4 regions of the Zoogloea sp. genome follow, and region 1 is predicted to be linked to each of the others. Evidence: predicted binding sites of a transcription regulator. Region 1 holds the regulator's gene; each other region holds the start of a gene.

Region 1 (7,769 bases):
GGACAAACTGTTGACAGCGGAGAGGCGCGCCAGTGCTTTGTTTGCGACCGGATGTGACAGGGCGGCTAGAAGCCGCTCTCTTCCATCGCACGACGCTGGCGGTCGACGAATTCCTGGGTCGAGTCGATGCCGCGCAGCAGCAGGATCGTTGAACGCACCGCGGCTTCGAGCAATACGGCCAAGTTGCGGCCGGCGGCCACCGGCAGCACGACGCGGCGCACCGGTACGCCGAGGATCGGCTGCTGCTCACCATCCAAAGTCAGCCGCAGGGGGTCTTCCTGGCCCGGCTGGCGGCGCTGAAGGTGAACCACCAGCTTGAGCTTCATCTTTCGCCGGCAAGCGGTCTCGCCGAAGATCGTGCGGATGTTGAGGATGCCAAGACCGCGCACCTCGATGACGTCCTGCAGCAGCTCCGGGCAGCGCCCTTCCAGCACGGTTGGGGCGATGCGCGAGAACTCGACGATATCGTCGGCGACGAGGCCGTGGCCGCGGGAGATCAGCTCCAGCGCCAGTTCCGACTTGCCGGCCCCGGAGTCGCCGGTGATGAACACCCCGAGGCCCAGCACGTCCATCAGTACCCCGTGCAGCGCGACTCGTTCGGCCAGCTGGCGCGAAAGATAGTTACGCAGGAGGTCGATGACGTTCGCGGAGGGTAGCGGGCTGGCGAAGAGGGCAATGTCCTCGTTCGCGCAGAGGGTGCGGATGATGCTCGGGATCTCTTCGTCGTCGGCCACGATGAGGGCCGGCGGGGCGTAGGAGAGGATTTCCCGAACGTGGTGGATGACCTTCTCGCGGGTCTGGCGGCGGGCCCAGGCGAGCTCGGAGGAGCCGAGGATCTGCAGGCGGTCCGGGTGGATCAGGTTGAGGTGGCCGACCATGTCGGCAGGCCAGATACGGTCTTCCGAGACCGAAATGCGGGTCGCCAGGCTGCCGCAGATGTGGCGCAGCCGCAGGCGCTCCAGGTTGTCGTCAAACAGCCGGCTGACCGTCGTCTGACGCATGGCTGCCCCATTGGGCGAAAAGGGCATGGGCAGCCTGTGCATCGGCTGCGCTCATCAGTTGCTCGCGGAAATTGCGGTCGCTAAACATCTGGGCTAGCTCGGACAGCAGCTGGAGGTGGTGCTCGTTGGCCTGTTCGGGAACCAGCAGCACGAACAGCATCGAGACGGGGCGTCCGTCGGGGGCGTCGAAGGGGACAGGGTCGGCGAGGCGGATGAAGGCTCCCAGCGCTTCCTTGAGGCCCTTGATGCGGCCGTGGGGAATGGCGATGCCCTGGCCAAGGCCGGTGGAGCCGAGCTTCTCGCGGGCAAACAGGCTGTCAAAGACGGTGCTGCGGCCGATGCCGTGGTTGTTCTCGAACAGCAGGCCGGCTTGCTCGAAAGCACGCTTCTTGCTGCTCGCCTCGAGTCCGACGACCACATTGGTCGGCGGCAAAAGTTTGGCGATGAGGTTCATGCGAGGACTCTCCCGTGTGCGGAGCGGGCCGACACAGGTTGCCGGTGAAAGGCGATTCAGGAAGATCCGGAGGCGAGGGCCGCCGGGGCCGTTGTGTCAATTGGGGCGCATTATAGCCACAACGGTCCCGGGGAAAAGCGTATTACTTAGCGCCGGGAATCAGGACTCGGCGAGGTGCTGCTTCAGGGAGTCGTGACCGTGGTCGCTGGTCTTGTCCTTGTACTTCAGGACCTGACGGTCGAGCTTGTCGATCAGCCCGTCGATGGCTGCGTACATGTCGGCATCTTCGTTCTCGACGTAGATGTCCTTGCCGCGCACGTGCACGGTGACTTCGGCCTTCTGACGCAGCTTTTCCACCGAGAGGATCACGCCGACGCTGGTGACGTTGTCGAAGTGGCGGATTACGCGATCGAGCTTGGTCGTGACGTACTCGCGGATGGCCGGCGTAACTTCGACGTGATGCCCCGTGATGTTGAGGTTCATGGTTGCTACCTTTCTGTCAGATGGTTTTGCGCAGACTGACCGGCGGAATATCGAGGGACTCGCGGTATTTTGCAATTGTCCGACGTGCCACGACGATACCCTGCTGGCCCAACAACTCGGCAATCTTCGCGTCGGACAAGGGCTTCTTCTTGTCTTCCGCCCCCACGAGCTGGCGAATCAGCGCCCGAATCGCCGTCGAGGAAGCAGCCCCACCGCTGTCGGTGGCAACGTGACTGCCGAAAAAATACTTGAATTCGAAAATGCCCCGCGGCGTGGCCATGTACTTTTGGGTGGTCACTCGCGAAACGGTGGATTCGTGTAGATCCAGCTGTTCGGCAATTTCCCGCAGGGTAAGCGGACGCATTGCCACATCGCCATAATCGAAGAACTGGCGCTGGCGGTCAACGATCGCTTGCGAAACTCGCTGGATGGTGTCGAAACGCTGCTGCACGTTCTTGATCAGCCAGCGCGCTTCCTGCAGGTGGCTCGACAGGGAGCCGCTGGCGCCGCGGTTGTCGCGCAGGATCTGGGCGTACAGCTGGTTGATGCGCAGGCGCGGCATCGCATCCGGGTTGAGGCTGACGACCCAGTTGCTGCGCTGCTTGCGGACCACCACGTCGGGTACCACGTAGCGAGTATCGGCCTGGGAGAACTGGGCGCCGGGGCGCGGGTTGAGGCCGAGGATCAGGGCATGCGCCTCGCGCAGGGTGTCGTCGCTGCAGCGCAGTGCGCGCTTGATCTTCAGGAAGTCGCGGGCGGCCAACAGTTCGAGATGTTCGCTGACGATGGCGATGGCGAGGTCGCGGGCTTCGCTGGTGGGCAGGGTGTGCAGTTGCAGGGCCAGGCACTGGCCCACGTCTTGGGCGCCAATGCCGGCTGGGTCAAGGCTCTGGATCTGGCGGAGAGCGATCTTGAGGTCGTCGAGCTCGATTTCCAGTTCGGGCGGGAGCAGCGGCAGCAGATCGGCCAAGTCCTGGCTGAGGTAGCCGTCGTCGTCGAGTGCCTCGATGAGGAAACGCACCAGGGCCCGGTCCCGGTCGGACAGGGGCGTGAGAGCGACCTGGGCGTCGAGGTGGTCGCGCAGGGACGGCACGGCAGCCTGGAATTCCTGAAAGTCGGTCTCGTCGTCGTCGTCGCGTTGTCCGCCGCTGCCAGCCGCAGCCCATTCGCCAGCTTCGCCGCCGTTGTCGAAATCGTGATCCGGCTCGCGTTCCCGCTCAGCCTCGCGGGATTGCTCCTGCTCGCGTTCGTGGGCGGCCTCGCTGCCGGCCGGCGCCAGCGGGCCGGGTGCCTCGACGCGGCTCGAGCCGAGGTCACCCTCGGGCTCTTCCCGCTCGAGCATGGGGTTCTCCAGGAGGATCTTCTCGATCTCCTGGTTGAGTTCGAGGGTCGACAGCTGCAGCAGCTTGATGGATTGCTGCAGCTGGGGCGTCAGCGCGAGATGCTGGGAGAGTTTGAGCTGGAGGCTGGGCTTCATGAGTCGTATCGGGCCTCAGAGCCTGAAGTGCTCGCCAAGGTACACCTGGCGGACCTGTTCGTTATGAACGATCTCGTCCGGGCGGCCACTGGCCAGCACTTCGCCGGCGTTGATGATGAAGGCACGGTCGCAGATGCCAAGGGTTTCACGGACGTTGTGGTCGGTGATCAACACACCGATCCCCTTGTCCTTCAGGAAGCGGATGATCTTCTGGATGTCGATGACGGCGATCGGATCGACGCCGGCGAAGGGTTCATCCAGCAGGATCAGGCGTGGGTCAGTGGCCAGCGCGCGGGCGATTTCGCAGCGCCGGCGTTCGCCGCCGGACAGGGAGATCGCAGTGCTGTCGCGCAGGTGATCGATGCCCAGTTCGTTCAGCAGCTCGTCGAGGCGGCTGGCGATCTGCGGCTTGGAAAGGTTCTGCAGCTCAAGTACAGCCTGGATGTTCTCGGCTACCGTCAGCTTGCGGAAGACGCTCATCTCCTGCGGCAGGTAGGACAGCCCGAGGCGCGCGCGCTGGTGGATGGGCCGATGGGTCAGCACCTCGTCGTCGAGGGTGATCTCGCCGCCGTCGGCGGCCACCAGGCCGACGATCATGTAGAAGCAGGTGGTCTTGCCTGCGCCATTGGGGCCGAGCAAACCCACTACCTCGCCGCTGCCGACGTTGAAGGAAACGTCGTGAACGACCGTGCGGGCCTTGTACTTCTTGCGCAGGTTGCTGACTTTAAGCAGGCTCATCGCCGGGTTGTTCTTTCAGGACTCTACGAATGATTTCGGTGGAAAAGCCGCGACCTTGAAGAAATCTCGCCTGCCGTGCCCATTCTCGCGCGTCTGCGGGCGGCGTGGCGAACTTTCGGCGGTGGATGTCGCGCGCGCGTTCGAGTTCGCTGTCTGTGGTGTTTTCCTCGATTGCGTCGCCGATCAGTTCGGCGGACACGCCACGGCGGCTCAGTTCCAGTTTCAGGCGGGCGGCGCCGAAGCGGCTGGCCTTCGCGCGCACATAGGCATCGGCGAAGCGGGCGTCGGACAGCAGGCCAAGGTCCACGAGGCGGTCGAGCTCGGCATCGACCTCCTCGGGGCTGCCGAGTGCGCCGAGCTTACGTGCCAGCTCCATGCGGGAGTGCTCCCGTTGGGCCAGGCAGCGCAGCGCGCGCTCATGCAGGTTCATCGCCATCAGGCCGGCTCTCCGGACGCCCCGGGCTTCAGGCGGCCGCCTGGCCGGCGGAGCTGATCACCGCCATTTCGGGCAGACCAACCGCCACGCGGATCTTGTTCTCGATTTCGCGGGCGATGTGCGGGTTGCTCTTCAGGAACTCGCGGGCATTGTCCTTGCCTTGGCCGATCTTCTCGCCGTTGTAGGCGTACCAGGCGCCGGACTTGTCGATGAACTTGTGCTGGACGCCCAGATCGATGATCTCGCCCTCGCGGGAGGTGCCTTCACCGTACAGGATGTCGAACAGGGTCTCGCGGAACGGCGGGGCGACCTTGTTCTTGACGACCTTGACCTTGGTCTCGGAGCCGATTACCTCGTCGTTCTTCTTGATGGTGCCGATGCGGCGGATGTCCATGCGCACGGACGCATAGAACTTGAGCGCGTTCCCGCCGGTGGTGGTTTCCGGGCTGCCGAACATCACACCGATCTTCATCCGGATCTGGTTGATGAAGATCACCAGCGTGTTGGTGCGCTTGATGTTGGCGGTGAGCTTGCGCAGGGCCTGGGACATCAGACGGGCTTGCAGGCCAGGCAGCTGGTCGCCCATCTCGCCTTCGATTTCGGCCTTTGGGGTGAGGGCGGCGACGGAGTCGATGATGACCACGTCCACGCCGCCGGAACGCACCAGCATGTCGGCGATCTCGAGGGCCTGTTCGCCGGTGTCCGGCTGGGAGATCAGCAGGTCGCCGATATTGACGCCGAGCTTCTGGGCGTAGGTGACGTCCAGCGCGTGTTCGGCGTCGATGAAGGCGGCGGTGCCGCCGAGCTTCTGCATTTCAGCGACGACCTGCAGGGTCAACGTGGTCTTGCCGGAGGATTCGGGACCATAGATTTCGACAACCCGGCCACGGGGCAAACCGCCGATGCCGAGGGCGATGTCGAGGCCCAGGGAGCCGGTGGAAACAGTCTGGATGTCATGCTCTACCTCGCCGTCGCCGAGGCGCATGATCGAGCCCTTGCCGAACTGCTTTTCGATCTGCGAAAGGGCAGCGGCGAGGGCCTTAGCCTTGTTGTCATCCATTTGTCTTGATCCTTGTGATAAGGGTTTTGGAGATTATGGCACAGAGTTTGCGTAGGAGTGGACGCAGGTGCCGCAGCAAATTTTCACCACGAGGCATGTGGCGATGCTGTTATTTTATACAGTCACTGGCGGGCGTCCAGCGAAATTGCTCAGCAATATCGCAAACCGTATGCCGGTTGACTTTTTTGTGCTGTGCGCGCCAGCGTCGGAGATCTTCAGCGGTAGCGGCGGAGCAGCTCTTCGAGGGCGAAGATGACGGCCTGGCGGCGCACCGCTTCACGGTCGCCGTCGAAGTGGCAGGTGGCAGTCTGGGCTGCTTCGCCAGTGCGGACCCAGCCGAAACAGACCGTGCCGACGGGTTTTTCCGGCGAGCCACCGGTGGGGCCGGCGACACCCGAGATCGACAGGGCCAGGTCGGCCTCCGAACGCTCCAGCGTGCCGCGGGCCATTGCTGCGGTGGTCTGCTCACTGACTGCGCCATAGCGCGCCAGGGTCATCGGTGAGACGCCGAGCAGCGCACATTTGGCATCGTTGGAGTAGGTGATGAAGCCGCAGTCGAACCAGGCCGAACTGCCGGCCGTGGCGGTGACCACTTCGGCGACCCAGCCGCCGGTACAGGATTCGGCGCTGGCCAGCCGCCAGCCCTTGGCCTGCAGGTGCTCACCGACGAGGCGGGACAGGGTTTCCAGTTGAGCTTCCATCAGCCGATGATCCTCATCAGGATGGCCAGCACCAGCAGCGAATAGCCGGCGGCCAGCAGGTCGTCGAGCATTACGCCGAAGCCGCCGCGAGTGCGCTCGTCCACCCAACGGATTGGTGGCGGCTTGACGATGTCGAAAAAGCGGAAGGTCACGAAGGCGGCGGCCTGCCAGGCCAGTGTGGCGGGAGTCAGCCACAGTACCAGCCAGATCGCGACGATCTCGTCCCACACGATGCTGCCGTGGTCGGCCACGCCGAGGGCCCGGCCGGTGCGTTCGCAGGCCAGGATACCGAACAGGAAGCAGGCTACAAGCAGCGCGGCGAACATCGGGTCGGACAGCGGTGCCGACACGAAGGGAAACAGCAGCCAGCCGGCCAGCGTGCCGAAGGTGCCGGGGGCTTTCGGCGCGAGGCCGGAGCCGAAGCCGAGGGCAACGAAATGGGCTGGGTCGGAAACCAGGAAGCGCGGCGTGGGTTTCATGCGTCGCGGCCGAAATGGTCGTAGCCGCTGGCTGTTACCGGCCGCAACTGGCCGTCGCGGGCGAGCAGCGAAACCTGTTCGGCCTGTGTGGTGATCCGGCCGATGCGGTGCAGTGGTAACTGCAGGCGCTGCGAAATGGCTTCTATGTCGCTGCGGTGCTCGGTGGGTGCGGTGAATAGCAGTTCGTAGTCATCGCCGCCGGCGGTGCAGGCGGAGAACGCCCGTTGCGCATCGCCGCAGGCGGCGTTCAGCGCGGCGACCGGCAGTGTGGCCTCGTGGATCTCTGCGCCGACGCGGGACAGTTCAAGGATGTGGTTCAGGTCGCCGAACAGGCCGTCGGAGACGTCCAGCATAGCGCTGGCCAGACCGCGCAGGGCCAGGCCGAGAGCGACCCGGGGTTGTGGCCGCTGCAAGGCAGCCAGGCAGTCGTTGCGATGGGTCTCGGCCAGTTGGATCTGACCGCGCAGTTCGGCCAGTCCGAGGGCTGCACGGCCTGGTGCGCCGGAGACCCACAAGTCGTCACCGGGGCGAGCGCCGGAGCGGGTGATCGCGGTGCCGGTGGGGACTTCACCGAAAATGGTTGGGCACAGGTTGAGCGGCCCGCGCGTGGTGTCGCCGCCGATCGCGTCGATGCCGAATGCCTCACAGCAGGCGAAGAAACCGCGTGCAAATGCTTCAATCCAGGCTTCATCGGCGCTCGGCAGGCTGGCTGCGAGGACCACCCAGCGCGGCTCTGCACCCATCGCAGCGATGTCGGAGACATTCACCGCGAGGGTCTTCCAGCCAAGGTCTTCCGGATTGGTGTCGGCGAAGAAGTGCGTGCCGGCCACCAGCATGTCGGTGGAGATGGCCAGCTGCATGCCGGCCCGGGGCCGGATCAGCGCCGCGTCGTCGCCCACCGCCAGGTCGGTGTGGCGGGCGGGACGGGTGAAGTGCCGGC
Region 2 (7,769 bases), on a different contig from region 1:
CCTACGGCAGCGCCCTGGGTGAAGCCCGTGCCAGCGTGGAGTCGGTTGTGGCGGCTTCGCTCGGGGGCTTGAAACGTGGTGATGTGCTTGTGACGACCGCGAAGGGCGTCTTTGGGCAGCGAATTTTCGGAGGCCTGTTTCCTCCGGCTTTTGTTGTCCGGAAGGTGGCGGCGATGTTCCGTCCCCCGGACGAGCACTGAACACAAGCTCTGGAGCTTGCTGCCGCGGGCAGGGCGAGCTCCAAAAAAACAAACCCCCGGCGAGGCCGGGGGTTTGTCCGCAGTCTGGAGGCAGTCCTCCAAACTGACTTTCTGGTACTTGGTCTTACTTGCCGCCGCGACGGCGGCGGCTCATGCCGAAGCCGAACAGGGCCAGACCTGCCAGGGACAGGGAAGTGGGTTCCGGAATCCGGTTGGCAACGAAGTCGTTGGTCGCACGGGTCTGAAACATGACACCCTGCTTGGTCGCGTCAGCGCCAGCCAGCAGCTTGCCGTTCACCGAACCGATTGCGCTGGTGCACTCGGTGCCAGCAGCAGTGTTGTGGCCCGCACCCGGGATCAACGCGCCTGCCTTGTTGGTGAAGCAGGAGGACGGATCGGTCTTGTCGAAGGGCTGGCTGTTAAAGGTGTCCAGCACCAGAACGATGGACGACAGACCGGTCAGGAAGAAGTTTGGGTCGTAGAAAGTTACGTCCGCCTTCAGCTTGGTGGAGCCGGTACCCTGGGTGGAAGTGATGCCCGGGTAATCGTTGGTGCCGTTCTTGTCGAGATTGGCAGTGGCGCCAGAGGTGACCTTGAAGCCACCCACGCCGGTGCCGTCGGCCGCGTCGTAGGCACGGATGGAGCCTTCGAGGATGAGCGTGCCGTTGGAGAAGCCGGTGCCATTGACCATGCTGGAATCGACGCCGGAGTAATACACGCGGAAGAAGTTCTCACCGCCGCCGGTCGTCAGGAAGTCAGCGCTCGGGAAAGCACCGCCAGCCGGGATGCCGATTTCACGGGTGCCGAACACGTAGGTCCACTCGTAGGCGCTGCCCAGGCCGGTGCCGGTGATGCTGTTGCCGCCGGCGTCGTTGAAGTTGGCCAGCGAAGAGTGACCATAGGTCTGGATGGTGCCGGTCGGGACCGGCAGAACGACCCCGCCAGCGGTCGGCAGGGAGATCACGTTGCCGGTGTTCCAGCCCAGTGCGCCGACGGAGATGGCGCCTTGGGCACCCAGGTTGCCATCCGGATCGATAGAGATAACTTGACCAGCGAACGCGTTGGCGGTCACCAAGCTGCCGATGGCAAGTGCGAGAGAGCGAAGTTTCATTCCAATTCTCCTTGGATTTATGGGACTGGGCATGTCGCCCGCAGGCGCATTGACCGGTTAGCTATTGTGCCAAAGGGCCCTGGAAAACCTAATGCATCTACTGTGCCAGATTGAGAATATTCAATAAAAACAGTTTGTTGTCTTGTTGTTGAGTGCGTTTTTTTTGAATGCTGTAAATATTTTCGACACTCGAGGTCGCGCCATCTGCGTGCGTCTGAACAATTGTTCATGGGCGGACGCCGCCATCCTGCATCAGCCGTTCGAGTGCCTGACCAAGCAGGGCTGCGGTGTCGTAGTGGGTACATACGGCGGCGAGGCGCTGGGCCGCAGCACCGAAGACAGGGTTGGTCAGCAGTGCCGAAATGGCAGTCTCCGCCTGTGGGGAGAGCAACTGAGTCTTGCGCAGCGTGAGGCCTGCCTGCCAGCTCTCCAGGTAGTGCATGTTCAGGAACTGGTCGAGGTTGCCCGGTACCCCCAGAACGGGCACTCCGCTCGCGATCGCTTGCATGGACGTGGGACTGCCACCGTTGCAGACAACCAGTCGGGCTCGCGCGGCTGCAGCATCCCCCGGGATGTAATCCGCGCTAAAGACCTGGCCGCCGGTCTCGATGCCTGGGGCTCCGGCACTGGCAACGATCAACTGCATGCCGGTGGTGCGCAGGCGGTCAACGAGGCGGGGAAGCAGTTTGCCGTCGCCCGAGCTACCAAGAGTGATATAGATGATTGGCCGTTCTGGATCCAGTGCGTCCCACCAGGTGGGCAGGGGAATGTCGGGTGACCACTGGATGGGGCCGATGAAGATACCGTTGCTAGTTGCACCTGGCGAGGCGCCATAAAGCTCGGCAACGTCGCAGAACAGGACAAGGTCGGCATCGGTATAGGCACTGCGCAGATCGAGGCCCAGGCTGGGCAGACCGTAGTGCCGTCTTAGCGCATTCATCGGGAGGGCGTGGTAGGCGAAGGCAACGGGGCGGGCGAGGTCGAACAGGGCCTGGGAAATGCGGACGCCGAGATAATCGACCATCGGCAGGTTGGGAACGGTGAAGCGGGGAGACTGTGCCGGACTCCAGTAGGCATTGGTGATCGTTGCGTAAGGGACCCGCTGGCGGCGTGCGGAGGCGGAGAGGGAGAGGCGAAAGTCTCCGATCACCAGGTCGGGCCGATACGCCTGCAGGATTTCTTCGTCCTCCTCGGCGAAAGCGAGCAGGGTGGAAAAGTCGAAGACAGGACGCCCCTGGGCCAGGTTGTTGATGAACCTTGCCTTGTCGATCGGTCGCAGGGCGTGAAAGCGTCCGCTGAAGTTGCCGAGAAAGCGCTTCGCGTCGGGTGATGCGGCGAGGATCACGTCATGACCGGCGGCCAGCAGGTAGGTGGCGATCCGGAGCGGGCGGCCCAGGTGCGCCAGTGTGACGTCATGGGCCATGAGTAGAATCGTCTTGCGCATCACCGTTGTTCTTGACGAGTGGGACCGCGTGCCCACGATTGCAAAATTCTGCAGGCGGCCGTTCCGCCTGTCCACCGCGGGCATGTTGGGGCATGGGGGGCAGCGGGACGCTAGCCGGAACGCATGAAGAGCAGCACCAGCTGGCATTCGACGTCCAGCCTGAGCGGCTGGATGTCCCCTCCGTCGGAACTGCCGTTATCGTCTGCCATGGATAGGCTGCATGGGCGTAGGCGGACCTGGCCGATTTTTCGGAGGGCCGCCAGCAGTTCGATGAACCGCTCCTCGTGCGCGACCGTGGCCCGAATGCGCAAGGGGACTAGGCTGACCAGCGGCATCGCGGTGGTTCCTCGCTGCGCGTCGGTCGGCATCTCAGGGCTGAATTCGAAGTCGGTGACTGTGATGCCCGGTGCGGTGCGCAGGGCGTGGAGTGCTTCCATCCAGCTGACGCGATCGATCTTTGCCGAGGGTCCTTCGTCCGGGTAGCGCGCCCAGGCGGCCTGAGCGTCCGCGGTGAGCCGCTCGGTTTCCCGGAACTGGCGGTCGCGTGCTTCGCGTTGTGCCAGGCGGGAGTCGGCAGCGGCGTTCGTTTGCTGGGCGTTGCTTCGCCAGTAATGACTGCTGGCCAGGAGGGCGACGCCTGTGGCAAAGAGAAGCCCGGCGACCGTCAAGGGGGTGCGTAGGCCCGGGCGGTGCCATTTTGTCCCGGCTTTCATGGTTGGACTGCAGGGATTTCGAGATGGACGCGGAGAGCGCTGGTGCTGCCCTCCGCGTCCAAAATCGCCGGGCTGAGGGAGTGGCTGCCCGTCATCTCGACAGGAAGGTGCTCCGTGTGGAGTTTGATGCCGGGGATGGAACTCAGTGCGGCGAGAAGGCGTTGCGCGTGGTTGCCCCGCTCCCGTGCGAGCCCATCGGGAAGTGCGAAGTGCAGGTCCAGGCCCTGGGTGCGAGATGGTGCCGCGTTTTCGGGGCCGGTTGTGCCGTTCGCAGTCCACTCGATACGCTTGAGCGCGGCGTCTGGCAGCGGCGCCAGTGTGTCGGCCAACTGGTGCAGGGCTGGCTCTGGGCTTGCCGTCTCGGCCTCCAGGCGCTGAAGCATGTCGAGGGTCGCTTGCAGGCGCGGTAGTGGATGGGCTGGCGATGGGCTGGCAGCCGGCAGTGCAGCCAGGGCGCGTTCGATGGCGTCGCCGCGGGCGGTGGCCGCCGCGCCGCGCTGTTCGAGAGTCTGGGTTTCCATCACGTTGGAGACGGTGAGAAGCATGCACAGGACCAGCACCATGGCTGTTCCCGCAACCATCAGCTGGCCAGCCAGGTGAAGGCGTCCGGCGTGCAGGGCCGCGGCAGGCGTGGCATGCGGCAGCCTTGCATGGTGGCAGGGCTGCCGCAACAGCAGGAGCCTGTCGTCTCCATCGGTGGGCCTGGCGTGGCGGGGGCTGGCCAGGGACGACGGGGGGGGAGTGGGCGAAGCGCAGCTCGCCGGGGGTAATGACGGCATCCGACGTGGTGCTGGGGGTGCTGTTTGCCGGCGTGAGCAGATGGCGATGAACCTGGCGGGCCTCGTCCTGCCACTGGGAAAGCGGTGGCGGCTCGGTCTGTGATGCCGGACTCAGGCGACTGAACAGGAGCTTGCGGCCTTCGCCGCACGAGATACGCAGGCCGGCGGGGGGCTGCATGGCCAACAGCAATGGTCCCTGTGTTGCAGGAAGGTGTGCGGCGAGAGCAGCGGCCAGAAAGGCAGCAGGCACGAGGCGCTGCAGCCGGTGGCCGTGCCCCTCGATGGCTTCCAGGCATGGCGTGATGGTGGAAGGCCGGCCCGGCGTGGCGAAGAGGATGCGCTCATCCTGCCGCCCCGACGGCTCGCGGTCGAGGTATTGATGGGCAACGAACGGGGTGTCGGGCAAGAGCTGCGCCTGGCGCCGCTCCCGCAGGCGTCGGCGATCCGGCCCCCGGACATGGGGCAGGGTCTCGATCCTGAAGCGCTCGTCGGGCAGGTCTACGAGGAGCGTGAACGGGGTGGCCGTGGACAATCCGTGCAGCCACCCCGAGAAGGCCTCGAGGCCAGCCGCGTCGGTGGGGAAATGCCCGCAATGCTCGGTTGCGTGCCGATGCCGGAGATAGCAATGCAGGCCATCCGGTGCGAGGTAAAGGAGCGGGTGGTGGCCCATGGTCAGAGTGGCATGTGGGTGATGATGTCGTACACCGGTGTCAGGATGGCGCTCATCACGACCAGCAGCAGCGCCCCGAGGACGAGGGTGAGGATCGGCTCGATGCTGGCCTGCAGGCGCTCGATCGCTTCGCGGACGTCCCGGTCGTAGAAGTAGCTGACGTTGGAGAGGGCTGTATCGATGGCGCCGGTGCTCTCGCCGACCCGCAGTATGCGGGTGACCAAGGGGGGAAAGAGACCCACCGCGAGGAAGGCTTCGGAAAGCTGCCGCCCGTCCTGGATGGCCTGTCCGACCTGCTGCAGCCCTTGCCGCAAGGCGGAGTTGCCGACCACCCCCTCGGCAGCCTTCACGGCGTCGATGATGGTGATGCCGGCGGCGTACATCATCGCGAACAGGCCGGTGAACCGGGCGAGGATGATCTTGTTCAGGATCGGGCCGACGATGGGCAGGCGCAATAGCGCGGCATCGAAACGCAGGCGCAGCGCGGCGTGGCGGTTTAGCGCCGTGCGGGCGGCAAGGGCGCAGGCGGGTAGGGTGATTGCCAGCAGCCAGCCTTAGTCGGCGAGCAGGCCGGCCACGGCGATCAGCTGACGGGTCTGCCACGGAAGGGGGCGTCCGGTGCTGTGGAACAGGCGGGCTAGTTCCGGAACTACGAAGAGCAGTGCGACGCCGAGGGCGGCCAGGATGACGGTGATGACGATGGCCGGATAGATGGCCAGGCGGCGCGAATGGGAGGCGAGTTCAGCCTCGCGCTTGAGGGCTGTCGAGAGAGTGTCAAGGATTTCCGGCAGGCAGCCGGACAGCTCGCCGGCCCGGATCAGGTTGCAGAACACTGGATCGAAGACCCGTGGGTGGCAGGCTAGGGCTTCGGACAGCGTGAGGCCGCCTTCGATGGAGCGCACTGTATCGTTGATGACCTGCCGGAAGAGCGGATGGTGGATCGAGTCCCGCAGGTCGTTCAGGCTTTCGAGGATGGGTACGCCGGCGCGCAGGAACTGCTCCAGGTGAAAGCACAGCTTGATCAGCTCCCGCCGGGATACCGGGCCTTGCCGGCGCGCCCAGGGCGTGGTGCCGACGGGCTTGCCGTGGAGGAGGTCGAGATCGAGGTTGCGCAGGCGCAGTTCGAGATCGGCGAGATCGGTGGCCTGCAGGCGCCCGCGGACCCGGCGGCCGCGGGGATCGAGGGCACGGTGGGCAAAATCGGTCATGCCCGGCTGCGACCGCTTAAGTCGACCATCCGGGCCAGTTCCTCGACGGTGGTGCTGCCTTCGAGGACCCGCCGGATGCCGTCTTCGGCAAGGCTGGCAAAGCCGTGCTGGCGCGCGCTGTCGAGGATCTCGCGGGGCGGGGCGGGGCGAGGCGCGGCGGGCGATCAGTTCGTCGAGGTCGGGGTTCAGCCGCAGCAGCTCGATGATGGCTAGCCGCCCGCGATAGCCCTGGAACTCACAGTGGGTGCAGCCGGTGGCGTGGTGGAGCAGGGGGCGGGGCTGGTCCGGGGACAGACCCAGCAGTTCCATCTCGGGCTCGCTGGCCGGATGGGTTTCCCGGCATGTCGGACACAGGCGCCGCACGAGCCGCTGGGCGATGACGCCGATCAGGTTGCCGGCCAGGATGTCAGGCTGGATGCCAATGTCCAGCAGACGCGGGATCGTGCCGACGGCGGAGTTGGTGTGCAGGGTCGAATACACCTGGTGGCCGGTCATCGCTGCCTGGAGGGCCATGCGCGCGGTGTCCGTGTCGCGGATCTCACCGACCAGGATTATGTCCGGATCCTGGCGCAGCATGGCCTTGACGCCGTTGGCGAAGTCCAGCCGGGCGGCGTCTGCGACGGCGGTCTGGCGGATCATGGCGAGCGGGTACTCGACCGGGGCCTCCAGGGTCATGATGTTGACGTGCTCGGTGTTGAGGTGGTTGAGGATGGAATAGAGGGTGGTCGTTTTGCCGCTACCAGTCGGTCCGGTGACCAGGATCAGCCCTTCGGGGCGGTAGATCATCCGCTTTAGTTGCTCGAAGGCGGCGGGGGCCAGTCCAAGTTCGTCGAGGGGGACGATGCCCCGGTGGCGGTCGAGCACGCGCAGCACGCGGATCTGTCGCAGCAGGCCGTCCAGGCGGTAGCGGATGCGCAGGAAGCCGGCTTCGGGTTCGAAATGGATGTCCGAGGCGCCGCGTTTGACGGCGTCGGCCAACAGCGCATCGATCAGGCGCACGACCGGCTGTGCGTATTCGCCACGTGTGGCGCCGGTGCGGTGCCCATCCCGTGTGCCGGTTTCGATCTCGTGCAGGATCCCGTCGATGGACAGTGTATGGCCGTAGAGCTGGTCGATGGCGCGGGCAATTTCCGATTGGCCGGCGAGGCAGGTCTCGATGCGGGTTCCGACCGGGAGAAAGTTGAGCACCTGGTCGCGGGCCTCGCTGTCGTGGCTGTTGCCGGTGGCGATGAGCAGATGCCGGCGTGCTGCGTCGTAGCTGAGGGGAATCAGCTTGAGGCGGCTGGCCACGTCGCGGGGGATGAGGGCCAGGGCTTCGGGGTCGGGCAGCTGGGTGGCCAGGTCGACGCTGGACTGTGCGAGGGCATCGGCCAGTGCGTCGCGTAGCACTGCCTCGGAGATGAAGCCGAGCTGCACCAGTTGCTGGCCGAGCAGGCCGCCGCCGCGGCGCTGCTCGTGCAGCGCGATGTCGAGCTGGTCCTGGCTGATCAGTCCCAGGTGCAGGAAAGTTGCGCCTAGCGGGCGCGGGATGGCGTCCATCTTCATGGGCTTTGCTCAGGGGCGTGCCGGCTGGTTGGCGGGCGTGAGAACGGGGGGCTCCGGAAAGTTGCGCTCGCCCGGGCGGGGGGACTCCCTGAGGAAGTC
Region 3 (7,769 bases), on a different contig from region 1:
GCCGGACAGCAGGCCGCTGCCCGGCAGCAGTGGCACGCCGGCCTGCTCGGCCAGCTCGCGGGCGGTGTGCTTGAGGCCGAAGGCCAGCATCTGGGCGCGGGTCGGGCCGATGAAGGCGATGCCGGCGGCCTCGCAGGCGTCGGCAAAGTCGGGGTTCTCGGACAGGAAGCCGTAGCCCGGGTGGATGGCCTGGGCGCCGCTGGCGCGGGCCGCGGCGAGGATGGTGTCGGCCTTGAGGTAGCTCTCGGCGGCGGGGGCCGGGCCGATGCACACCGCCTCGTCGGCGAGGCTGACGTGCAGGGAGTTGGCGTCGGCTTCGGAATGCACGGCCACCGAGGCGATGCCGAGCTTCTTGAGCGTGCGGATCACCCGGCAGGCGATGGCGCCCCGGTTGGCGATGAGGACTTTGCTGAACATGGTGGAGGCTCTCGGAGCGAGGGGGCGGGTCGTCCCGCCCGGTCATCCTGTCCGCCCGGGTCGTCCCGGGGGCCGGCGAGTGCCGGAAGCGTGCTGCTGCGGATCAGTTCCAGATCAGGAACTGCACCGGCGTGGGGTTGTAGGCGTTGCAGGGGTTGTTGAGCTGCGGGCAGTTGGAGACCAGCACCCACAGGTCCATCTCGGCGCGCAGCTCGACGTACTTGCCGGGGCCGGACACGCCGTCGTCGAACTTAAGGCAGCCGTCGGCGGTGACCGGCACGTTCATGAAGAAATTGACGTTGGGCACCAGGTCGGCCTTGGTAAGGCCGCTATCGGAGTGCTGGATGGCCAGCAGGTAGTTGTCGCGGCAGCTGTGCATGTACTTCTTGTGCAGCGCGTAGCGCACCGTGTTGCTCTCGGCGGCGCAGGCGCCGCCCAGCGTGTCGTGGCGGCCGCAGGTGTCGGCGACGAGGGTCAGCATCGGGTGGCCTTCGTTGCTCATCAGCACCGAGCCGGTGGTGAGGTAGATGCCGCCCTGCTGCAGCAGGGTCTGGGTGGCGCTGTAGTGCTCGTCGGTGTCGTGGCGGTTGTAGAAGATCACGTCGGCGGCCTGGTTGCCCTGCAGGTCGACGATGCGCAGGGTCTGGCCCTGCTTCACCTCGTGCAGCCAGGGTTCGCCGGCGGGCAGCACCACGTCGGTGACGGCCTGGGCCGGGTCGAGGGCGCTTTCCCGGAGGCGGATGGCGGTGGCGGTCATGGCGGTCTCCTCAGGCCAGGTAGTGCAGGTCGGTGTTGTGCAGCGCGCGGGCGCCTTCCGGGCGGAACTGGCGGCACACGTCGTCCGCCGCCGCCGGGCCGGAGCGCCAGGCGACGATGCCGACCGGTGCCGGCGCATAGTCCGGGCGCGGGTCGAGGGGGTGCGGCGCGGCGGACACGGCGACGATCACGTCCATGTCGAGGCGCACTTCCACCATCGCGCCGGCTGGCGCGTGATTGGGCTGGAAGTGGAAGCGGCCTTCCTCGTCCACGCTGACCTTGCTGAAGAAGTTCACCGGCGCCACCAGGTCGCGGCGGCGCAGGCCGTACTTGCCGATCTCGATCAGCAGGCCGTCGCGGCCGGCGCGGTACATGCCGTTGCGGTATTGCTGGTACGGGTGCTGGCCGTACTTTTCGTGCATGCGCGGGGCGTCCAGCAGCAGGCCGAGGGGGTCGTGCCAGCCGAGGCTGTCGGCGGTGATGGAGGCCATCGCGCAGCCCATGTCGCTCATCAGCACGTGGCCGCGGCTGTAGTGGGCGGTGTGCTGGGCCTTGAGGGAGTCGGGCATGTTGTAGCGCTCCAGCGGCTGGCGGGCGTTGTAGAGCACCATCGACAGGTTGGCGCCGGCGGCCTGGGCAACCAGGCGCAGCGTGGTGCCGCGGGGCAGCGTCCACGACCAGTGGCAGCCGCCGGGGACCACGTCGGAGAACAGGATTTTGTCTGCCGGCAGGTCGGCGGCGAGTTGTTGCCAGCGGGTGTCCACGTCGACGGCGTCGGTGGGGGTGAGCAGGGCGTTCATGGGCTTCAGTCCGTGGTGAGGGCAGCGTCGGCGCCGACGGCGGCGTTGAGGCGGGCGAGCTGCTCGAGGTCGGTTTTCATGCCGGAGGTCTCGCGGATGCGTTCCAGGATCTCGCGCTTCAAGGCGAGAAACTCGGGGGCGAGCTTCATGTCCTGGTGCCGCTCGGCAGGCAGGGGCACGTCGTAGAGGGTGTCGATGCGGCCGGGGCGGGGCGCCATCAGCACGATGCGCTGGCCCAGGTAGATGGCCTCTTCCACGTCATGGGTGACGAACACGATGGTGCTGCCTTCCATGCGGTGCACGTGGCGGATGAGGTCGTGCATCACCTCGCGGGTCTGGGCGTCCAGCGCGCCGAAGGGCTCGTCCATCAGCAGGATCGGCGGCCGGCTCATCAGTGCGCGGGCGATCGCCACGCGCTGCTGCATGCCGCCCGACAGCTGGCTGGGGTAGGCGTCGGCGACGTGGCTGAGGCCCATCAGGCGGATCAGCGCGTCGGCGCGGCCGGCGGCCTTCTCCACGTCGGCCGAGGTCCGGTCGCGGGTGTGGGCCTTGAGCTGGCGGCAGAACTTGATGTTCTGGGTGACCGTCAGCCACGGGTAGAGGCTGTAGTGCTGGAACACCATGGCCCGGTCCACGCCGGGGCCGGCGATGGGCTGGCCGTTCACCGCGATGCTGCCGCGGCTGAGGCTCTCCAGCCCGCCGATCATGCGCAGCAGCGTGGATTTGCCGCAGCCGGAGGCGCCAACGAAGGTGACGAACTCGTTGGGGCGGATCGCCAGGTTGGCGTGCTCCAGCGCGTGGATGGCCTGGGGGCCGTGGCCGAAGGTCTTGAAGGCGTCGCGGATGTCGATGCTGGCGGTCATCGGTGTCTCCCGGCGAGGTAGGGGAAGGCCTTGCGATGGACCAGGCGGAAGCCCTGGTCGATGAGGAGGCCGATCAGGCCGATCAGCAGGATGCCGGCGAAGATCTTGTCGGTCTGCAGGAAGCGCTGGGCCTTGAGCACCGCGTAGCCGAGGCCGGAGTTGGAGGCCACCAGCTCGGCCACCACCAGGTAGGTCCATGCCCAGCCCATGGTCACCCGCAGGGTGTCGAGCAGGGCCGGCTTGGCCGACGGGACGATGACCTTCTCGAGGATCTCGCTGCGCGTGGCGCCCATGGTCTGGGCTGCCTCGATCTGCGCCAGCGGCACGCGGCGCACGTCTTCGGCGACCATCAGCACCATCTGGAAGAAGGTGCCGATGAAGATGATCGCCACCTTGGAGCCCTCCTCGATGCCGACCCACAGCATGACCAGCGGGATGAAGGCCACCGCCGGCATGTAGCGGATGAAGTCGGTGAGGGGCTCCAGCAGCGCCTGCACGGCCCGGTAGCTGCCGATGAAGAGGCCCAGCGGCAGCGCGATGGCGGCCGACAGGGCCCAGCCGGCCACCACGCGCCAGGTACTGATCGCCACGTCAGCGGCCAGGTCGTCATCGGTGGCCCAGCTCCAGATGCGCGCCAGCACGTCGGCTGGGCCGGGCAGGAAGACCTTGTCGGTGCCGTCCAGGTGGCTCGCCACCAGCCACGCGACGAGCGGCGCGACCAGCCCGAACAGGGCCAGCAGCCAGTACTGGCGCGGGTCGATGGCGGCGCGGATCTGCCACAGGGAGCTGCCGCCCCCGCCGGCTCGCTTGCTTGCGCTCATGGCCGTCTCACTTGCCGAGGGCTTCGGCGAGCAGGCTGGCGTCGATGCCCTTGGCGGCGTCGGGCTTGCCGTCGATCAGCTTCTTGTCGAGCAGGAAGGCCGAGATGGTCGGGGCGACGGCCTGCAGGGATTTTGCGTCAGCCGGCGTCAGCGCGGCCTGGTTGGCCGCCGCGTCGAAGAAGCGCGTGCCGGGCAGGAAGACCTTGTAGTCCTCGGCCTTCATGCCGACCACCTTGGACATGATCCTGGCCGCCTCGTCCGGGTTGTCGCGGATGAACTTCTCGGTGTCGAACCAGGCCCGGATCATGCCGACCAGGTCCTTGTGCTTGGTCTTGATGGCCTTGTCCTGAGCCACCAGCAAGTCGGGGATCAGGCCCGGCATGTCCTTCGACGTGAACAGCGGCTTGCCCTTGCCGCTCTTCTCGATCTGCGAGACCCACGGGTTCCACACCACGGCGGCGTCCACGCGGCCGGCCAGGAAGGCCGCCGCGGCGTCGCCGGCGGACAGGTTCACCACCTTCACGTCCTTCTGGGTGAGGCCGTTCTTGGCCAGCGCGGTGGCAAGCACGAAGTGGGAGATGCTGAACTCTTCGAGGGCGATGCGCTTGCCCTTCAGGTCGGCGAAGCCCTTGATCTTGTCGCTGACCATCAGCGCGTCGTTGCCGGCCGAGTTGTCATTGACCAGCACCGCCTTCACCGGCACGCCCTTGGCCAGCGGGCCCATCGTGTCGGACCAGGTCTGGCAGTTGGCGTCGAGCTGGCCGGAGGACAGCGCGGAGATGGAGTCGGTGTAGTTGGAGAACCACACCAGCTTCACGTCGGCCTTGTGCTTCTTGAAGAAGCCCTTCTGCTCGGCCACGTACCAGGCCACCCAGCCCGGCCAGTCGGAAACGCCGACCTTGACCTCGGCGAGGGCCGGCGCCGGTGCGGCGAGCAGCGCACTGCCCAGGCCCAGCACGGCGAGGGTGGTCTTGAGACGCTTGACGATGGAGTAAGTGGCGGTGGCGCGCGTGTCGCGGAGGACGGTCGGACGAACGCGGCGGGTGTCGGTCTGGTACATGAAGGGCTCCTGTCGTTTGGGAGAAAACGGGCGAGAGGGCGCTTCATCCAAAGCGTTCCTCCCGGGCTTTTATCCCTCCGTGGAGCCACGACATGCCTGCTCGGCCTGTTGCAGCCGGCAGCTCTCGGACCAGACATCCCCCGATATGTGCGCATATCCGAAACGGGACCGGAACCCTAGCCACCCTTCGATGAAACGAACGCGATACAGCGCGATTCGCTCCCTCTCGCCGATCGTTTAGCAATAGCGGTGCCAGTTGTCGTGACAATCCCGTGAAAGCCTTGTGGACACTGGCCTGCCAGGGTTTTGTCGAGCGGGATGCGGGTGGAGTCCGGCATCTCGCACTGGCCATGCCGAAAGGGTGCATGCACCGCCGTGGTGCCGCCGGAAATGGGCAGGCACGCCGCGGGTGCATCGCCGGAGGGCGTGCCGTGCCCGGATTGGGTGGGGCGGATTGCGTCGCCATGTATATGCAAGCTCGGCATCGCATCCATCCCCGCGCTGGCTGGTCCGCTTTCTGCTAGGAGGACGGCGCGCATATCCGGAACCTCAATCGGAGTCTTCTCTCGTGATGCTTGATAAAGCCATCGCAGGGTCGCTGTGCGCCCTGTCCGTCCTCGCCGCTTCCGTCAGCCCTGCCTTCGCCGCCGATGAAGTAGCACCGCCCTACACCCTTACCCGACACGTGGATCTCGCCAGCCGCTACTACCTGCGCGGCGCGACGACGACCTATGGCAACGCCAAGCCCGGCCTCGGCAACCAGGGCGCGGACGCCCCCGAGTCGGACCGCTTCACACCCCAGTGGGGCGTCGACTTCACCCATGAAAGCGGTTTCTACCTGGGCTACTGGGCGTCGGCGATCAACTACTCGTACAAGCAGCTGGGCCGTTCCTACGACCAGTACGCGGCCACCGGCAATGTGGCGGTCAGCGACTTCCAGGACGGCAAGTCGGTGGAGAACGACTTCTACGGCGGCTACACCGGCAAGCTTGGCGACGTCTCCTACACGCTGGGCCTGACCGCCTACTACTACCTCAACGGCCGCCACGCCAATGCCACCGAGACCAAGCTCGGCCTGGCCTGGCAGGAGTACGCGCTGAACGCGCAGACCCTGCTCAACGACACCGTGTGGGGCAACCGCGGCGACACCTACTGGACGCTCAACTACACCCGCCCGCTGCCGGCCGAGTTGACCTTCACGGCCAGCCTCGGCTGGTACACCTACGCGCGGGAGGGCAAGTACCTGGGCACCGGCGACGCCGCCACGGGTGGATCCTGCGCGCCGGGCACCGCCTTCGTCGTCAACGGCTGCTTCGCCGGCAAGGGCCCGATCAGCGACGGCTTCCGCCACCTCGTCCTCGGCCTGTCCCAGCCCATCGGCAGCACCGGCCTGACGTGGACGCTGCAGGGCATCATCGGCGGCGACAACCGCTTCGGCGTGAACCAGGTGAGCAAGCTGGTGGGGCTGATCAGCTACGGGTTCTGAGCAGGGTCTTCATGAAGTGAGGGATCCGCCCGCCATTCCATGGGGAGAATGAATTCGCCCCCACGGGCATTCGCCTTCCCGGCGTATTTCCCTGATGCTCCTGCGCAGAATTGACCAGCATCAATTCCCCGATCTGTATCGGCAGTAAACCATTTCATCTGTTCCTTCCGCGGCCGGGCCGGTGGCGAAGAATGGCGGCTGCCGAGCAATGGGGAAAACGATGACTGCCAATACCATGACTGTAGCGGGACCGGATTTCGAGGAGGCGCCGGGCGGGCGGATTCCCGGCAACAAGGGGATCTGGGTCGGGATCTGCTGCGAGTTCGTAGAATTCCTGGTGCTCTTCGTCGTCTATTTCGTCGCCCGCGCCCATTTTCCGGAGGCCTTCGAGAAAGGCGCGGAGGGCTTGTCCACCACGCTTGGCACCGTCATCACGCTGGTGATGATCAGCAGCAGTTTCTGCATCGCCTGTTCCACGGCGCTGATCCGCGTCGGGCGGCGCCGGGCCTCGATTGCCTGGCTGGTTGGCGGGCTGGTGCTGGCGCTGGGCTATCCGCTCGCCAAGATCATCGAGATCCAGTGGAACCTGGCCCATGGCATCGACGGGCAGGCCGGCATCTTCTCGGGCGTTTATTACTACCTGACCTTCAACCACATGGTGCATGCGGTGTGGGGCATCCTCGGCATCCTGTGGGTGCTGGCGCGCCACTTGGCTGGCGGCTATTCGGCCGACGACTACAGCGGCCTGGAGGCGCTGGCCTGCTACTGGCACGCCACCGACATCATCTGGCTGGTCATCTTCTCCTTCTTCTACGTGCTGGTGTGAGCATGAACGACATGCATTGTGAATCGGCGGCTCCGCTGGCGCCGCTCGTGAAGACCTGGCTCGGTCTGCTCGCGCTGACCGGGCTGTCGCTGCTGCTAGGCCATGGGTTGCACGGCCAGGTCGGGCTGCAATGGTTGGTGGCCGCCATCCTGTGGCTGAAGGGCTGGCTGGTGATCCGCCACTTCATCGAAGCCGACCGCGCCCATCCGCTGATCCGCCGCGTGCTGTACGGCTTCATCACGATCACGCCGGTGCTGCTGCTGGTGACCGCTCTGTTCGGCCGCCAGCTGGCACGGCTGACGACGCTGTAGGTGGTGAGGCCCGCGCGGCGGCTTCGGCCGCATGTAGGCCGCCAATAATTGCCGGATCCCGATAGCCGCCTGCCGTTTCCGGACAGGCGGCGGCCTTGTCCCGACATATCGTCCTTCCGCCCGCCCGGCCTCCGGGTTTCAGGGCGGGCGCGTCAAGCGGACCACAACGATATGAGGAGACAAGGCATGACGGTAAGCACAAGCACATTGACGGCCGTCCTGGATTCCGTACTGGACCAGGCGGTGCACCGGGCCGGCGGGGTGCCCGGCGTGGTGGCGATGGCCACCGACCGGGACGGCAATTTCTACGAAGGCTGCGCGGGGCTGCGGGAGCTGGGCGCCGAGTCGGCGATGACGCTCGATTCGGTCTTCGCGATCTTTTCCACCACCAAGGCGCTGACCGGCACCTGCGCGATGCAGCTCATCGAG
Region 4 (7,769 bases), on a different contig from region 1:
TTGAGGTCGCCGGCCTTCAGGTTGGCGATCAGCTTGTCGAAGAAGTAGCGCGACTTGTGCGCCGCCCACGAGGCTTCCAGGCCCCGCGCCGCGGTGCGGCCGAGGGTTGAGAAGATCGCCTGCAGCGGCAGGCCGAGATCGGACAACAGCTTGTCGACGGGCTCCTTGAACTCCGGGTTCTTCTGCACGTAGCCGATCACGTAGCGGGCCAGCGGCCCCACTTCCATCGCGTTGCCGCGCCAGCGCGGCGCCTTGATCCACGAATACTTGCCGGCCTCGTCGAGGCTCTCGATCTTGGTCTTGGTTCCCTTCGTATTCTTGCCGAGCTCGAAGTGCGGCTCGGTGACCCCATCGAAGGGGTGCAGACCCTTGGACTCGTCGGCGTACTTGTACCAGCTGTGGGCGACGAATTCCTGAATCTGCTCCGGGTCCTTCAGGTCCACCTCGTGGATCTTGGTGAGGTCGCCACCGATGATCGCGCCGCGCGGCAGCAACAGGCTGGAGGCAGAGTAATCGTTGGCCTTGTCCGGGATGTCGCCGTAGGACAGCAGCGCCTGGGACGAGATACCGCCACCGTAGGTCCAGTCCTTGTAGAAGCTGGCGATGGCCTTCAGGTCGGGGATGTAGACGTTGTCGATGAAGTCGATGCAGCGGTCGATGATGGAGCTGACCAGGTTCAGGCGCTCCATGTTGATCGCCCCGACCGCGCCGGTGCCTTCCAGGTTGATCGCGCAGGGCACGCCGCCGACCAGCCAGTTCGGGTGCGGGTTCTTGCCGCCGAAGATGGTGTGAACCTTGACGATGTCCTTCTGGAAATCCAGCGCTTCCAGGTAGTGGGTCACCGCCATCAGATTGGCTTCCGGCGGCAGCTTGTAGGCCGGGTTGCCCCAGTAGCCGTTCATGAAGGGGCCGAGCTGGCCGGATTCGACGAACTTCTTCAGGCGGTTCTGCACATCGCGGAAATAGCCCGGTGAGGACAGCGGCCAGCTGGAAATGCTCTGGGCCAGCTCGGAGGTCTTCTTCGGATCGGCCTTCAGCGCCGACACCACGTCCACCCAGTCCAGCGCGTGCAGGTGGTAGAAATGCACCAGGTGATCGTGGATGTACAGGTTGAGCTGCATCAGGTTGCGGATGATGTTGGCGTTCTCCGGAATCTGGATCGCCAATGCATCTTCCACCGCGCGCACGGACGTCAGCGCGTGGGTACCGGTACACACGCCGCAGATCCGCTCGGTGAAGGCCCACGCATCGCGGGGGTCACGGCCCTTCAGGATCACCTCCAGCCCGCGCCACATGGTGCCGGTGGATACCGCGTTGCGGATCACGTTCTTGTCGTCGATGTTCACCTCGACGCGCATGTGGCCCTCGATCCGGCATACCGGATCGACCACCACGCGCTTGCCGGAGTTGTCGAGCTTGAAGCCCTGGGTTTCAAGCACAGTCATTATTTATCTCCCGAATTCTGATTGTCGCCCTGCTTGTCGCTGCGGGCCCGCGCCAGCGCCGTCACCGCGGCATGGGCAGCAACCGCTGCGCCGACCACGCCGGCCGCCGTGCCGCCGACCTTGTCGGCATTGCCTTCAACGGCGAACTGCTTGATGTCGGTGACGCGGTCGTAGAAGCTGCCCTTGTCCCAGAAGCCGTCTTCCGAGCAGCCGATACAACCGTGGCCGGACTGCACCGGCCAGCTCACGCCGCCGTTCCAGCGCATCGACGAGCAGGCGTTGTAGGTAGTCGGGCCCTTGCAACCCATCTTGTAGAGGCAGTAGCCCTTGCGCGCCGCGTCGTCGTCCCAGTTCTCGACGAACTGGCCGGCGTCGAAGTGGGGACGGCGGTAGCACTTGTCGTGGATGCGCTGGCCGTAGAACATCTTCGGGCGACCCTGGCGGTCGAGTTCGGGGATTTTGTCGAAGGTCAGCATGTAGGTGACCACACCGGTCATCACCTCAGCGATCGGCGGGCAGCCAGGCACGCGCACGATGGGCTTGTCGGTGATCACCTTGTGCACCGGCGTCGCGCGGGTCGGGTTCGGCTTGGCGGCCTGCACGCAGCCGTAGGACGCGCAGGCGCCCCAGCTGATGATGGCCTTGGCGTCGGCGCAGGTTTCCTTCAGCACTTCCACGAAGGGACGGCCGCCGTGGATGCAGAACATGCCGTCCTCGTTAAGCGGCGGATTGCCTTCGACAGCGACGATGTAGTTGCCCTTGTACTTCTTTTTGACCTCTTCGATGATCGCCTCGGCCTGGTGGCCGGCGGCGGCCATCAGCGTGTCGTCGTAGTCGAGGGACAGCATCGACAGCACCACGTCCTTGGTCAGCGGGTGGGCCGAGCGGATGAAGGACTCCGAGCAGCAGGTGCACTCCAGACCGTGCAGCCAGATCACCGGCGTACGCGGCTTGTTTTCCAGCGCGTGGGCGATCTTGGGTACGAAGGCGCTGCCGAGGCCCAGCGAGGTGGCCGTCAGGCTGCAGAATTTCATGAAGCTGCGGCGCGTGATGCCTTGCCGCCGCAGCACTTCGTAGAACGTTTCAGTCATGGATACCAACCCCCTGGTGGAACATCGGGCCCGGATATGTTCTGATCTATCGCGACGCAAGCGGGCCGGCACGGTCGCACATGGCGAGAGGGGATTTAACAAAAAGCGTGCCCAGTTTCGGCAGGCCATAAAAACCCTTATCCGACAAGGCCTTATTGTTTTTCAGCAGAGCATCGCGCCGACCGCGCCGAGAGACTGGTAATCGACTGACCGGTCAAACGGAAACCAGGCATCCACTTCGACGCAAGCCAAACGACATAAACCCGAGTTTTCCGATACCCACGATGAGCGACCTTTCCATCCAGCCTGTTGACTTCGACGACACAGCCCAGCGCAACGACTTTCTCGACCTGCTCGACCATTACATGCGCGGCCCCACCGGTAGCGGCCAGGCCATGAGCAACGAGCTGCGCACGCGCCTGCCGGACGAGTTGCGCCGCCGCCCGACCGTGCTGAGCTTCATCGCCTACTGGAACAAGAAAGGGGAGCGGCAGGCCGCCGGGCTGATCAACTGCGTGGAAGGCTTCTCCACCTTCGCCTGCCGGCCGCTATTGAATGTGCACGACATCATCGTGCATGAGGACTTCCGCCGCCGCGGCATCGCCACGGCGCTGCTGGCCCACGCCGAACAGGTAGCGCGGGAGCGGAACTGCTGCAAGCTGACCCTCGAAGTGCTCGAAGGCAATACCGGCGCCCGCCAGGCCTACCTGAACTGCGGCTTCGCGGGCTACCAGCTCGACCCGGCCATGGGCCAGGCCTTGTTCATGGAAAAGAAGCTCTAACCGAGACGGAAACGGCGCACGCTCTCTTCGAGATCAACGGCGACGCGGGCCAGCGCCTCGACTTCACGCAGCGTTTCGACACTGGCCTGGTGGTTCTCGTCGCCCATACGGCTGATGCCATTGATTTGCTCGGACAGCGCGTCACAGGCATGGTGCTGCTCATGCATTGCGGTACTGATCGATGCCACCAGGCCATGCACTTGCCCCACGATCGCCTCGAGTTCCGCTATCGCCGCCTTCGCATGACTCACCTTATCGACGCTGCTGTCCGCCATTTCGACTGTTTCCGAGACGCTCTGGACCGCACCTCGGCTGCTCTCCTGCAGGCGCGAAATCATGGAAGCGATTTCCTGCGTGGCCGCCCCTGTCCGCTCCGAGAGCTTGCGCACCTCGTCGGCAACGACTGCGAACCCCCGCCCCTGCTCACCCGCCCGGGCAGCCTCGATCGCAGCATTCAGGGCCAGCAGGTTGGTCTGATCCGCAATATCCTTGATGGCGGTGACGATCTGGGAAATTTCATCTGACTGCCCTCCCAGTTGCCCGATGATCTCGGCGGATGCCTGCATCCTGGCAGCCATATCTCCGATCACTGCTTCCACGTCCCCTATCCGGGCAATCGTGCGCTGGGCTCCCTCGGTACTTGCGCTGGCCAGCCGACCGGCCTCGGCCGCGTTCCGGTCCACGTCACCAATGCTGCGCGTGAGGTTGCCAATAGCTCCGGCCATCGCCACCGAGGCGTCGTTCTGGGCGCGGGACACACAGGTCACGGCATCCGAATTTCCCCGCACCACATCAACGGTGTTGCTCAAGCGATCGGCGGTATCCCGCACCTTTCCAATTTCCGCCGACAGGTCTACCTGCATGTTCTGCATTGCGGCAAGCAGGCTGGTGCCATCATCGCCCTGCGAAAGCGGAACTCTTTCGGACAGGTCGCCATGGGCAATGCGCCGCACCACCGTCACGGCCACGGCCGGCTCACCGCCGAGCTGCCGTAAAAGCCCCCGACTGATCCAGGTCGTAACCGCCAAGCTGAACAACAGCAAGACAGCTCCCAGCGCAAAAGCCTTTGCCCGCGCATTCTTGTACCCTTCATCGAGAATCTGACGGGTTTCCTGGGCACGCTGGCGAGCATCCTCGCGGGCCTTCAGCAAACCTTCCCGCAGGACCCGCCAGCGCGGCGTTTCATCACCAACCAGATAAGCCTTGGCTGCTTCCAGTTCTCCGCGCTTGACCCGCCCCAGCACCTCATCCCGCAGTGGATGCCAGGCCTCGGCCGCAGCCACGATCTCCCGGCTACTCGCCATTCCATCCGCCCTGGCGACCGCTTGCATCGCTTCGTCAAATTGCGCCCGAGCCTTGTTGTAATTCGCATAACCCTTTTCATTGGCTGGATCGAGAAGGATGTTGCGTAGCGCCTGTCCGATCTGCAGTCCTTGAGAATAGGCGTCGCCGAGATTACGTTCGAGCGCGAGATCGGAATCAAGAAAACGGGTGATTCGTCCCTGATTCCAGTCCATCTGCAGAAGCAGCGCGCCAACAGCGGCAATGAACAGGAGTCCGTTCAGGAGAAGAAGCAGAAAAAGACGAGTTTTGATCGACAGTCGGGCGAACATGATCCGCGAGGCGATTTTGCGGAACCGCCAGAAAAACGAGGAATATCACTTTATCGACATATTCCCATGGATTCTTGACGGTCCGACACATCACGTGACACAGGTCACTCAAGCCATTTCAGGCGGTACCCACTCCATCTCGTGGGGAAATAGGCCAACGCTGCTCACCGCCGTCGTTTCCACGCAGTTCCACCACATGGTCACCCAGGCGCGCCCCTCCTCGTCGATCTTCTCCACCTCGGAGATCGCCCCGACCATGAACATGATCATGTCCAGCTCGTCCTCGTCCATGTCCGGGTCCGGCGAGACGGAGAGGATCCGCACATGTTCGCCCACGGTGACCGCCCGGCCGTTCCTGTCCTTCACGCTAACGCTTGCATCCATGTGGGTCTCCCGCTGTCGCGTTGTCGAAGACCGCCCCAATGCGGCGGTGTCGAACAAGGCAAAGCAAGCTTCGAACCACGCCCTCCCAGGCCCGGATAGCGCCCCCGACACGGCATTCCGCCCCCCCCTTGACGCCCGCGGCTTGTCGGGAAGGCGACATCCCGCAGCCACTTTCCTGCCACGGCGGACGCGGGCTTTGTCGTTGAAACGACACATCGCCGGCCCCTGAACGGGCTCTAGCATCCGGCAACTTCCGCTTTGCCGACAAGCACTTGAACCGCACACCGGACACCACCCCGGGAGCTGGCACTGTATCTGCTGATACCTGGGGAAACATCACAAGCAAGCGGAGTCCCCCATGGAAAAACCCGAAAAGATCACCCGTGAGGCCGCCCTCCGGGTGGCCCTTGCCGCGCGGGCCATGCCCAACATCGGCCTGACCCGCCTGATCGAAGTGCTGCAGGAATGCCTCGGCGACACTATCGACACCGAGACCCTGCGCAACATCACCGTTACCCACCTGAAGACCGGCTTCGGCAGCCTCGACGGCGAAGAGGATGGCGAAGACATTGGCATTGGCCTGGAGGCCATGAAGCTGGCCGTGCGCATCCTGTGGGGCGACGCGGACGACGATGAAGGACTGCCGCCCCTCGAGCCCTACAACGAGGGCGACATGCCCGGTTCGGTGCGCGTCGCCATCGCCTCCGACTTCGGCCTGGCGCTCAACGGGCACTTCGGCTCCTGCCTGCGCTTCCTGGTCTATCAGGTGTCACCCACCGAGAGCCGCCTGATCGATGTCCGCCACACCGCCGAGGCGGATTTCGCGCCAGATAAGAACCTGTTCCGCGCCCAGCTCATCGGCGACTGCCACGTGGTGTACGTGGTTTCCGTCGGCGGCCCGGCAGCGGCCAAAATCATCCGTGCCGACATTTATCCGATCAAGTTGGCAGAAGGTGGCCCGGCGGACGAGGTGATCGCCAAGTTCCAGCACGCGATGGAGAACTCGCCACCGCCCTGGCTGCTGAAGATCCTCGGCGTCGCTGCGGAAAACCGGCTGCGCAACTACGGCGCCAACCGGGCAGCCGACGACGTTCACGCGGACTGAAAACCGTTCCTGGAGGACACGCCATGGCCAAGCCGAAACCCGACCACTTCGAGGCCACCGCCGCGCTTATCAGCAACGCCATCGGCACGGCCCGCGTCTTTGGCGAGAACCCACGCATCACGCGGCTGGTGGCCAGCAGCATCGGCCGCTTCGCTGCCGAGCTGGACAACGCGCCGGATGCCATCGCCGCTGGCCCCCAGCTGATCAGCTACGCCCTCGCCCAGATCAGCGAGCAGGACGCGCTGTTCGTGCCCAAGCTGCACGCCTCGCTGGAGGAACTGGGCCGCTGAAAAGGCGGCGCGCCCTGATCTGCCCCCACGAGAGCGGGGCGTTCCAGCCGCGAGCCACCACAAAAACAAAGCCCGGCTTTCGCCGGGCTTTGTTGGATCACGCGAAAACCTGACTCAGCGCTGGATCTGCGTCACGTCGCGCACCGCGCCGGTATCGGCACTGGTGGTGAGCGCCGCGTAGGCCTGCAGCGCGGCGGACACGTGGCGGACGCGGTTGGCCGGCTTCCAGCCACGGGCGTCCTGAGCGGCGCGGCGGGCCGCCAGCACCTCGTCGGACACCGCCAGGTTGATGCGGCGGTTGGGGATGTCGATCTCGATGGTGTCGCCCTCTTCCACCAGGCCGATCGCGCCACCGCAGGCCGCTTCCGGCGAGGCGTGGCCGATGGACAGGCCAGAGGTGCCACCGGAGAAGCGCCCGTCGGTAAGCAGCGCGCAGCTCTTGCCGAGGCCCTTGGACTTCAGGTAGCTGGTCGGGTAGAGCATCTCCTGCATGCCGGGACCGCCCTTCGGGCCTTCGTATCGGATCACCACCACGTCTCCGGCGACGATCTGGTCACCGAGGATGCCGGCCACGGCGTCTTCCTGGCTCTCGAACACGCGGGCACGGCCGGTGAACTGCCAGATCGACTCGTCGACGCCGGCGGTCTTCACGATGCAGCCCTTCTCGGCAATGTTGCCGTACAGCACGGCGAGGCCGCCGTCCTGGCTGAAGGCGTGCGCCTTGTCGCGGATCACCCCGTGGCTGCGGTCCAGGTCCAGCTCGTTCCAGCGGCGATCCTGACTGAAAGCCACCTGGGTCGGCACGCCGCCCGGGGCAGCCTTGTAGAAGTTGAAAACGCCGCCGTCATGAGCCTTCATCACGTCCCAGGTCGCCAGCGCCTCGCCGAGGGTCTTGGCATGGACGGTGGGCAGGTCGGTGTGCAGCAGGCCAGCGCGGTTCAGCTCGCCGAGGATGCCCATGATGCCGCCGGCGCGGTGCACATCTTCGATGTGCACGTCGGACACGGCCGGCGCCACCTTGCACAGGCAGGGCACGTGGCGGGAGATGCGGTCGATGTC

The links. The regulator sigma-54, encoded in region 1, starts transcription at its own class of promoters, with help from an activator protein. The targets are predictions, from matches to a motif close to TGGCACGCTTNCTGCTNA.
Region 2: the regulator sigma-54 is predicted to act here: its motif matches at 1,402-1,419, upstream of ACE3RX_RS09420 (PEP-CTERM sorting domain-containing protein).
Region 3: the regulator sigma-54 is predicted to act here: its motif matches at 5,224-5,241, upstream of ACE3RX_RS03620 (TorF family putative porin).
Region 4: the regulator sigma-54 is predicted to act here: its motif matches at 2,632-2,649, upstream of ACE3RX_RS07460 (hydrogenase small subunit).

What each region holds. Positions count from the first base shown of each region.
Region 1 covers NZ_JAYSDK010000007.1:102,865-110,633, forward strand. The annotation lists gene hprK (HPr(Ser) kinase/phosphatase) at 66-1,001, opposite strand; gene ptsN (PTS IIA-like nitrogen regulatory protein PtsN) at 970-1,455, opposite strand; gene hpf (ribosome hibernation-promoting factor, HPF/YfiA family) at 1,615-1,938, opposite strand; gene ACE3RX_RS06335 (RNA polymerase factor sigma-54) at 1,955-3,415, opposite strand; gene lptB (LPS export ABC transporter ATP-binding protein) at 3,431-4,153, opposite strand; gene recX (recombination regulator RecX) at 4,140-4,592, opposite strand; gene recA (recombinase RecA) at 4,618-5,649, opposite strand; gene pncC (nicotinamide-nucleotide amidase) at 5,865-6,350, opposite strand; gene ACE3RX_RS06360 (phosphatidylglycerophosphatase A) at 6,350-6,829, opposite strand; gene thiL (thiamine-phosphate kinase) at 6,826-7,769, opposite strand, start outside.
Region 2 covers NZ_JAYSDK010000012.1:45,107-52,875, reverse strand. The annotation lists gene ACE3RX_RS09425 (SDR family NAD(P)-dependent oxidoreductase) at 1-200, shown strand, start outside; gene ACE3RX_RS09420 (PEP-CTERM sorting domain-containing protein) at 325-1,311, opposite strand; gene ACE3RX_RS09415 (glycosyltransferase) at 1,538-2,755, opposite strand; gene ACE3RX_RS09410 (hypothetical protein) at 2,866-3,468, opposite strand; gene ACE3RX_RS09405 (hypothetical protein) at 3,465-4,013, opposite strand; gene ACE3RX_RS09400 (type II secretion system F family protein) at 4,920-5,372, opposite strand; gene ACE3RX_RS09395 (ATPase, T2SS/T4P/T4SS family) at 5,472-7,670, opposite strand; gene ACE3RX_RS09390 (type II and III secretion system protein) at 7,680-7,769, opposite strand, start outside.
Region 3 covers NZ_JAYSDK010000004.1:63,922-71,690, reverse strand. The annotation lists gene uca (urea carboxylase) at 1-417, opposite strand, end outside; gene ACE3RX_RS03645 (urea amidolyase associated protein UAAP2) at 521-1,174, opposite strand; gene ACE3RX_RS03640 (urea amidolyase associated protein UAAP1) at 1,185-1,973, opposite strand; gene ACE3RX_RS03635 (ABC transporter ATP-binding protein) at 1,979-2,836, opposite strand; gene ACE3RX_RS03630 (ABC transporter permease) at 2,833-3,657, opposite strand; gene ACE3RX_RS03625 (ABC transporter substrate-binding protein) at 3,665-4,717, opposite strand; guanidine-I (ykkC/yxkD leader) riboswitch at 4,774-4,908, opposite strand; gene ACE3RX_RS03620 (TorF family putative porin) at 5,289-6,203, shown strand; gene ACE3RX_RS03615 (cytochrome c oxidase subunit 3 family protein) at 6,424-7,029, shown strand; gene ACE3RX_RS03610 (hypothetical protein) at 7,032-7,340, shown strand; gene ACE3RX_RS03605 (serine hydrolase domain-containing protein) at 7,527-7,769, shown strand, end outside.
Region 4 covers NZ_JAYSDK010000009.1:32,187-39,955, forward strand. The annotation lists gene ACE3RX_RS07455 (nickel-dependent hydrogenase large subunit) at 1-1,445, opposite strand, end outside; gene ACE3RX_RS07460 (hydrogenase small subunit) at 1,445-2,536, opposite strand; gene ACE3RX_RS07465 (GNAT family N-acetyltransferase) at 2,821-3,318, shown strand; gene ACE3RX_RS07470 (methyl-accepting chemotaxis protein) at 3,315-4,931, opposite strand; gene ACE3RX_RS07475 (hypothetical protein) at 5,040-5,315, opposite strand; gene ACE3RX_RS07480 (dinitrogenase iron-molybdenum cofactor biosynthesis protein) at 5,674-6,420, shown strand; gene ACE3RX_RS07485 (hypothetical protein) at 6,444-6,710, shown strand; gene ilvD (dihydroxy-acid dehydratase) at 6,825-7,769, opposite strand, start outside.